One region of the Legionella sp. 227 genome, then DNA from elsewhere that is predicted to be linked to it. Evidence: riboswitches for the same ligand, from Rfam matches in the RefSeq annotation. Region 1 holds a riboswitch; the other holds the start of a gene.

Region 1 (4,430 bases):
CACATGTTTTCTTCTTGAGCACTTCCGCCTTCCAATGACCCTCCTCCAGGATAGAGGGAATTGGCCATATTTAATATGGAATAAATTTTTGCATACTTTTGGGTAGCCTCCATCGCTGTAACACCCCAATCTTGGTATACGACTTCAACCTCAGGAGGCGGATCAGATCTTTTTTTCGCCCAAGAAGTTAAATTTGCGGTTGCTGTCTTTTTTAATTCCTCTAATTTTTTATAATCAGTTATTGTACTTAAAGTTTTGCCCATGCTTTCATGACGCCAACGCTCACCAGAAAGAGCACCTTTGAACAAATTGGGTTTATGTGCTTCATGAACACCAAAAATGGCAGCATGCTCTACTGCATGACTAGCGCTGGGAGATTTTCCTCTAAAAAATTTTAGCAACATAATTCACAAACCCTTATTTTTTGGACTCAATGTGTCTCTTTGAAGAGCTAGAGCGCTCTGAATCAATATCTTAAAATCAATGCATCAAACGAACAGGCTACAAAAATTCAAATATAGGGTTCTGGGAAGGACCATATATCCATACATTCCTATCAAAATTAGAGTAGAAAACCTCTCATTCTATTCGCAGACGAATTCACCTGGCTATATATTGATAATAGTGTATATGATTTGGAATTCAAGAGCAGCACGTAGGTCTCCATTTGTTGACCGATATGAAACACGGAATTGATTTATCTGACTCGTTCCACTGGTTTATTCTTAAGAGAGTAACGAAAAACAAGCTTGAATTAGAAAATTTTTAGTATTTAGTTGAATTTATATTCCTTAAGCCTTAAATAAGTTATATTAAGAGAATCATAGAACAAGGAGCGTTTATATGATGAAAAATTTAATAAAAAATGGGATTGGGTTCATTATATTTTCTTTTGCAATTCAAGCCATCGCCAAGGATACGATCAGTGTTCAAGTAAAAACCGATGAGAAGACAGCTGCTGCTTTGGGGTTTACTGTGGAGGGTAAAAAATCGGGGGCTCGCGGGAAGTCCTATTCAGGCAAAGGACCTGCAAATAAAGTATATATCTTTGGTTATCGAAAAAATTCAGCATTTGGTCCAGACATTTTATGTGGTTCCCAAAAGCTAGCAAAAGACAGTATTGTGACTTTAGTGACTACAGGAGATCATTGCTCCATTGAAATCGATTAGGGGCTGCCTACCATTCTCCGATAATCGGGTTTTTCAGGATCATTGTCTGTCTTTATGGATTAGCGAACATGAGCCCCGCATCCTCAATCATTTGCTCATATATCAAAACCAAAACCGAGCCTTGATGAATTTCCAAAACAATGTCAGATAGTCGTGTTCGATTGAAACACGAAGTTTTTCCTGGAAAATAAAGTTGCGAATGATTGAGCTCCCATTGAAGCCCTTTTGAAGAAATAGTTGCTGTGGGTATTCCGATTAATGAAATTTTTGTATGCATGGGTAATGAGCACCCCATACTTGATTTTTCATTTAAAACAAAGCCGCGTATGGGGGGCGCATACAAAAGACAATTTGTTTCCATAAAAATATTTATGTTATTCAACACATGATCCAAATGCCCGCCATTGATTCCTACAATGATGGCAGGTAATAAATCATTCTCTTTTAAATAGTGCATCGCTTTTTGATAATCACTAAAATTTTGATCGGCTGAATGAAGAAAAGGATGGTTTTCTAAGAGAGATGGTCGAACAGAATCCAAATCCCCAGTAATTAAGTGCGGGCTAATTCCACGCTCTAATAAACTATTGGCCGCCCCATCTGCTGCGATAATGGGCATGTTCAATGTTTTGAAGAATGATGACTCAGGTAATTCTCCGTTGAGGCATAGAATCGATCGATAGCCTGTTAAATTAATTACATCGTGCATCATAATGTCTTTTTAAAAGAATAAGCAGCACACTGACAATCAAACCTACTGCATTAGAACTGATCACAAAAAATGAATCCGTACTGCTCCCATAAATAATCCAAGCTAGAGAACATATGAAGTAATTAACCAACATGAGCATGGAAAGATCATGAGTTGATCGTGTTTTTAAGGATTTGATAATTTGCGGCAATAAGCCGATAAAAGAAGTAATAAAAGCAATAATACCTGAGAGCATAACTATAGACACATTTTCCTCCGCTCAGACGAATGAGATCAGGTTCAAAGGGTTGGTTCATCCTCTCAGCCACAACGGGCACCCCTAATGTACGAACAATATTTTACCATGAAGGGTAAAAGCTGAAAAGTAAATCCTCTCAATGCTTCATTACTTGAACATGTTACTTGCTCTCGCGTCATTTTGTCTTCATTTAATCCAGAAAAATTCATTAGCTTACAATCTAGTTGTTTTTAATGACAAGTGAAATAAAAACACTCTAACAAAACATAAAAAATACTAAATGCTAAGGTTTTGTTAAGGTTGGTGTTTTAAAATATAGCTCATAAATTGGTCAGTCAGAGGATTCATTTTATGGGTAAGGTTATTGTTATTCACGCTAATTGTCATAATCCAACTGCAAAAGGTGATTTTGCTTTCGCAGGTAATATTGCCAAGGATGTTGTTCGCGAGCTCGAAAAACAGGGAGTTAAGGATATTGATGTCGTTTTAGTCAGTACGCTTGATGGGGTTCCTCGATTTAAAAGTATGTACGGCAATACAGTTAAGGGTCGTTTATCAATAGAGGGGACTGATGTTGGACTGTCTTCCTTGGAAGAGTTTGATGCCGTTGAAAATACAGTGGTAGCCTTTATCGATGCCAATCGTTGCAAGTATTCAGCAGCTAATCTTGTGAAGCGAGTTCTTTCTCCTGACAGTAAATTCATATTTGTAGGGAATGTAAACCAGGAGGCCTTTGCAGATATCTTCATGCAAACCTTATACCGTATGCAAGCCAAAATGAATCAACCCGGGCTTTATGAATCATTTAGTGATCAGGATATGTTGATTGGCAGTGCAGGTATTGGCCAGGACCGTTTAGGCTTACCTACCATTACTAAAGCAGAAGATTTACCGGCATTAAGTAATCCTGAGAAAGCCTCACTTCCGACAGGTAAATATGGTTTTATGTATCTTGCCGCAGTAGATTCTTCTAAAGATTATAAATTAATTGCACAATACATTAAGTTGAGTGGTCAAGATAAATATGTTCTTGTCGGGGATTTTGGCAGTAATAAATCGGATATCAAATATGCGTACGATCATGATACGACATTGCCTACTTCCAAGTCGCTGCCAGCAATCGAATACCATCAAAGCTTACCCAATGTAGTAATGCGCCAAACCGTTGCTAATTCATCAGGCGATTTGGTTTTGTCAACGGGTGTTACCAGTACTTTGGAAGCAATGAGGGATAAAAAGCTGACCTATTATCAAGATATGTCAAACAATACCGAATTTGTTGCAGCTTATTTAATTGCTGTGAAATCACTTGTTTCAAGTGATACTTCCTTATTTGGTGCCATGCCGCAGATGATTATCGAATTATCAAGCCTGCTTTTTGCTAAGAAGCCACTAAGCCGGGTTGATATGGAGCGTACCCATGAGCTGTTAGAAATCTCTTCTATAAGCTCCAGATTAGTGGACACGAATCAAACCATTATGGATCAAGCCAGTGGAAAACTCGCCCCAAAACTGCTTACTTTTTTGGGTGAGTCACGTAAGACACAAGATGCAGTTCAACTGGCTAACGTCTGTGCTTCATTACGTAAAACGGGTGAATTAGGTAGTCCAGTGCACGATCAGGCGCTAAGAAGAGCGGCAACTTGGGGGCGATTATTTGAACTTAAGGTTCTCATTAAATCAATGTCGAAATCGGATTTAGATAAAACAGATTCTACTTATAAACGCACAGCTCTGCATTGGGCCGTTTCCGGCAAAAATTTGGATTGCGCGCGCGCATTAGTGAACGCTGGGGCAGCTTTAGATCTTCAGGATAACTTGGGTCAAACGGCGCTACATAAGGCAGTGGCAGGGGGTGACCGAGAAATGATTAAAATGCTTATAGAGGCGGGTGCTTCTGTAGATATTCCTGATACGTCGCACCATAGTCCTAAAGATTGTGCCCCAGATAGTGGCGTCTTAGCATTTATTAATCATTGTCATTCACATCGGGCAGAAAGCAAAGTGAGTAAATTGGTAAACATCTAAAACATCAAAAAAATCATAGAATAGTTTTTCACCTCAAGGTTGGGGATCTTAAAAGTCCCCAATCTTTCTACGTACGGACATAATTTGTCCTCATTTAATGCAATTTTCTGGGTAAAATTGGTGCAATAAGTCATATTTTTTTCATCTGTTCAAAAGGCTTTCTTTTTTGCATAATGGGCTGCGATGTTAGTTTGGTTAAAATATTTTCTTTCTAAATTGACATTAGAGTTGATTATTAATCCTTAAAGACATGTTCCTTGAGGATGTTTTTCAAATAAGGAA
Region 2 (4,430 bases), 830 kb from region 1:
TTCAAAGACTGAATGGTTTGCCAAAATAAATCGCTACCTGTACCACTGGCCATTTGTCGTTTCAGAGAAACGGTAATTACCTCCGCTTTCGAGGCCCGTACCGCATCGGTCATTACCTCAAGTGATGGATAACCCGCAGTCCCCAAAAGCAACCGACTTGTTAAAAGCTTATCTGCTAAATGCCACATGATTACCCTCCTTGCATCGGCACGATGAGATCAATACGGTCTCCCTCGCATAAGGTAGTCTCCGCAAACATCGATTTGGGGATAAACTGATTATTAATTGCGATTGCCACATGTGCGGCAATACCGTTCTTCTGTTCAAGTATTGCCTGTAGCGTACTGGATGCATCTACAGTTAGTGGTTCATCATTTATATAAATGATCATCAATAAGCCTCCCAGAGCTCAGGATAATAAATGTCTTTTTTATTGCTCTTTAGTCCACGTAAAATTTCCTCTACCAATGCCGGGGCTATTAAAAATCCATGACGATAAAGTCCATTTACCGCAATCAGTTGCTTTGCATATTTTATACGCGGCTGATGATGCACTAAAGTGGGACGACAGTGCGTCACCGTTTTAATGATTCGTGCTTCAGCAAAACCTCGATGTACATAGTAAGCAGCTGTTAATAGTTCAAGTGTCGTTCGTACTGAAATTGGACTGGAGTCTTCTGTCTCCAATTCGCTGGCTCCGATAAGGTAATAAGAATTAGGACGAGGAGCAATATAAATAGTGTATCTTGGATGCAAAAAGCGTATGGGTCTTTGCAATTGAACTTCAGGTGCATGCAACCAGATAAGTTCCCCGCGAAGCCCACGTAAATTGGTAAACGTGTTTTTTGCTCCAAGACCCCGGCAATCAAAAACAAAATCAAATAAATAGGACTCCTTTGCTGTTTCTACTTTGCCTGAATGGATGCAAGAAACATAAGTTTGGTCCCGCCAAACGACTCCTTGCTGGCAAAGATGTTTTTTGAGTGCCAGCAATAAACTCTGATTATCGAGTTGCGCTTCTTTGGGGAAATAATACCCTGCCTGGAAATGATTCAGCTCCGGTTCAAGCTGCCCCAGAGAATCTTGAGTGAGCACTTGATAACATGAGTCACTTAATTTATTGACAATCCGTGTACTGAACTGCTGCCATTCTGCTTTGTCTTGAGGGTGGTGCACTACAAGAGAACCTTTTTGACGAAAATACACAGGTTCCGTTAATTGATGCAAAATAGACTTCCATAATCCAGCAACGGACTCCATTCCCAACTTGAAAATTACATGCTCCGCTTTATCAAGCTCAGACCAAGGTGCCAATAAACCTGCAGCGGCGTAGCTGCAATTATTGAACGCGCTTTCTGCCTCAAATAGGGTTACCTGCCATCCATCATTGTGTAACCGCAAAGCCAGCAAACACCCCATGATTCCAGCACCAACAACAGCAACATTTTTCATTTAATTAAAATCACTCAAAAATAACCTACCGTAGGTTGAGCCTTGTCCCAACGATAAACAATAAGATCAATACCAAACTGCTTAAATTTTCTAAAGTTGGGCCAAGGCCTAACCCACAATTATTCACCCACACAACATGCGATAGGCTCTAAATCAGAATGAGGCATCTTGGGCAGCAGCTCATTTGTATAACAGGAATGCACTGAGAAAGAATCATCAATCACTCCTAAATGCTTGCCAAAACGTCCTACCTTATTCCAATCACGTTCTACATTCAAAAGCGTGCGCGAGAAAAAGGGTAAACTACGAATAAAAATCGTATGATACATGGGCGTTCGTAACTGGGGCTTTGTTTTACATAAGAGTTCATAAGCTTCATCTGGATTTTCGGTAGTAAACGCTGCTCCACGTTGTGTGGCTTTGAGAAAACCTTTAATGGTTTCAGGATTTTTTAACATCCTTTCTGGCACAATAAACTGAATGGAGCAAAAACAGCAGCAACCTAGACCAGCTAGCTGATCCAGGCGTAAAAATACTGTTTCACCACGCAGATGCTCCAATTCAACTTTTTGGAAATTAATAAAACCAATGCCAGTATCAATAATGTCACGACAAATTGCATCAGTAACATTCATGCCAATACGGACTGTTTCATAGCTTGCAGAATCAATACCAGCCAATTGTGCCAAATTATCAATAATGATTTTGCCGAACTCACCAATATACCCTACCCGTTTACCAACAATATCTTGAAATGAAGTAATGCCACTGGACTTAAGTGCGATAAGCCCAGTAGGAGGTTCATCCAATAGCGTTCCAATTGATGTGACAGGATAACCTTTTGCACGAGCGGCTAAAGTATGAATCATGGCTTTAACGCCAAAATCAACATGCCCCATACCTACAATTTCTGTCACATCACTGGGATCACTAGGCTCCAAAATTGCAAGTTTTATGCCTTCTTGTTGGTAATAACCCAATGAATGAGCAACAAAAATTGGGGTATGGTATGGGTTTGCATACCAATTGAGTAATAAAGTTGTTCTTGTAGATAATGCGTTCATGCCATAGCTCCTTAGATTAATTAATAAAATAAAGGATGGCTAAAGATATCGCGTAAAGACTAAATTGAAGAAGTTAACCTTCATTAGAACTGTTGGGAATCACTCGCAAATAAGAGCAAATGCACCATGACAGGCCATTCAAAAGCTCAACTGTTCTCAAATGAAATTCAGTTTTAAGGCGTTCTTACGCTGGTATGAACCAGATCAAGTTCAACGGGTATTTCTCAGACGTTTATCACGACACCCCGCGCCATCAATTGTTGGTAATGCTAGCTGTTATGGAAAAAACTGTCAAACATTATAATAAGAACAACCCTCATCCGTGCTGACGGGCACCTTCTCCCCATGGTGAGAAGGCATCTTTTGAGGCAAAATATAAAAAAATCCCTTCTCCCGTTATCGGGAGAGGGGCTGGGGTGAGGGTAAAAATCTATTTATCATTCTGCACATAAAACACATTATGCTGAATCAAAAATCGCTGACATAATAAAGGAGTATGTTGCAATAAATGATGCAGATAAGCGCGCGTAAATCGTTGCGAACAAGTAGGACACGCGCAATCAGCATCAATGAGTTCAAATTGCATTTGTGTTTTTGAATCCGTTAAATCCACATCCCCTGCACGGCTGTATACCTTTCCTTGCATCGCTGCTTGTGCAGGTTCATCGGTCTCAATAAATCCTATACCTTGATCACGCAAGCGCCATATTAATTCGGAGTCAAAACGACCCATAATATAGCGCGGTACATGCGACCACCGATTTAATTGTTCCCAATCCACCTCATTCAAAACATTAAAATAAACTCCATGCGGCTTAATTACTTCGTGTTTCTTTAAGTCATTAACATGCATAAATGGAACAATTGCATCATTCCAATTATCCCAAATTTGTGGAAAATCCTGCATGATGTTTTGGGGTAAAATGACTGCATTGGGCTTTAAGTGCTGAATAAGATGGAGCAACTCTCCCACAGTAAATTTTATTCTAGAACCATCATAAGGTGATTTAAGCGTAAAAATTCCCTCTTTATTCGCCACAAGCGATGCTGCATTCAGCACGATAACACCTGGCCAAACGAGATAATGGGATATATCGGATATTTTTTTGAGCGCATCCTGGCCAGGTTTATACAACAGGCTCTCTAGAGAATAAGATGCTGCCATTACTTTTGCTTCGTGCCAATTTGCTGTTGTAAGACACGCACCTGCTTCTGAAGTTAAAACAGGTATAAAATTCTGTACTGCAGTCAACATTTCTAATCTCCTGATTTATTATCCATTCACCAAAATTTTGAGTGCTTTAGGGAAAAAGTCAGATTTGAGTTCAGGTTGGAAGGAGCTCGATTCAAAAAAGCGCAGCATACATCAATATGAGCATTTTTTAATTGAGATCGTTTCAACCTGTGCCAAATATAGCTTTTGGTGAACGGTTATCTGATTTACAGCAATAAACTGGTATCACCATAACTAAAGAACCGGTACTTCTTTTCAATTGCTTCTTGATAAAGCATCATTGCTTGTTTATGACCAATAAAAGCGGAAACCAGCATTAATAAAGTCGATTCAGGTAAGTGAAAATTGGTCATTAATCCATCACAAATCTTAAACTCATAGCCTGGGTAAATAAAGATGTCTGTATCCCTACTGCAGGGACTTAGTATTCCATTGTGGACCGCACTCTCAAGACTTCGCATAGCAGTTGTACCGACGGCAATTACCCTATTTCCTGCAGCCTTTGTAGCATGTACCGCAGCACATAATTCAGGACTTATTGTAAATCGCTCGCTATGCATTTTATGATCTTTGATGTTATCGCAACGAACAGGTCTAAATGTCCCAGCCCCAACATGCAAAGTAAGATAAGCTACTGCAACACCTCGTGAATGTAAGCTGGCTAATACCAATTCATCAAA

The links. A riboswitch is a leader RNA that binds a small molecule or an ion and turns the genes downstream of it on or off. The one in region 1 is predicted to bind thiamine pyrophosphate.
Positions count from the first base shown of each region.
Region 2: another riboswitch for thiamine pyrophosphate. It lies ahead of ACF8MK_RS16720 (ABC transporter substrate-binding protein); the one in region 1 lies ahead of ACF8MK_RS03410 (SemiSWEET family sugar transporter).

Region 1 covers NZ_CP171154.1:786,850-791,279, reverse strand. The annotation lists gene ACF8MK_RS03425 (poly(ADP-ribose) glycohydrolase domain-containing protein) at 1-404, opposite strand, end outside; gene ACF8MK_RS03420 (hypothetical protein) at 844-1,170, shown strand; gene ACF8MK_RS03415 (thiamine diphosphokinase) at 1,223-1,879, opposite strand; gene ACF8MK_RS03410 (SemiSWEET family sugar transporter) at 1,863-2,129, opposite strand; TPP riboswitch at 2,116-2,213, opposite strand; gene ankY (Dot/Icm T4SS effector AnkY/LegA9) at 2,472-4,148, shown strand.
Region 2 covers NZ_CP171154.1:3,866,312-3,870,741, forward strand. The annotation lists gene ACF8MK_RS16705 (thiazole synthase) at 1-188, opposite strand, end outside; gene thiS (sulfur carrier protein ThiS) at 191-391, opposite strand; gene thiO (glycine oxidase ThiO) at 391-1,452, opposite strand; gene ACF8MK_RS16720 (ABC transporter substrate-binding protein) at 1,572-2,516, opposite strand; TPP riboswitch at 2,681-2,774, opposite strand; gene ACF8MK_RS16725 (tRNA-guanine transglycosylase) at 2,947-3,771, opposite strand; gene queA (tRNA preQ1(34) S-adenosylmethionine ribosyltransferase-isomerase QueA) at 3,957-4,430, opposite strand, start outside.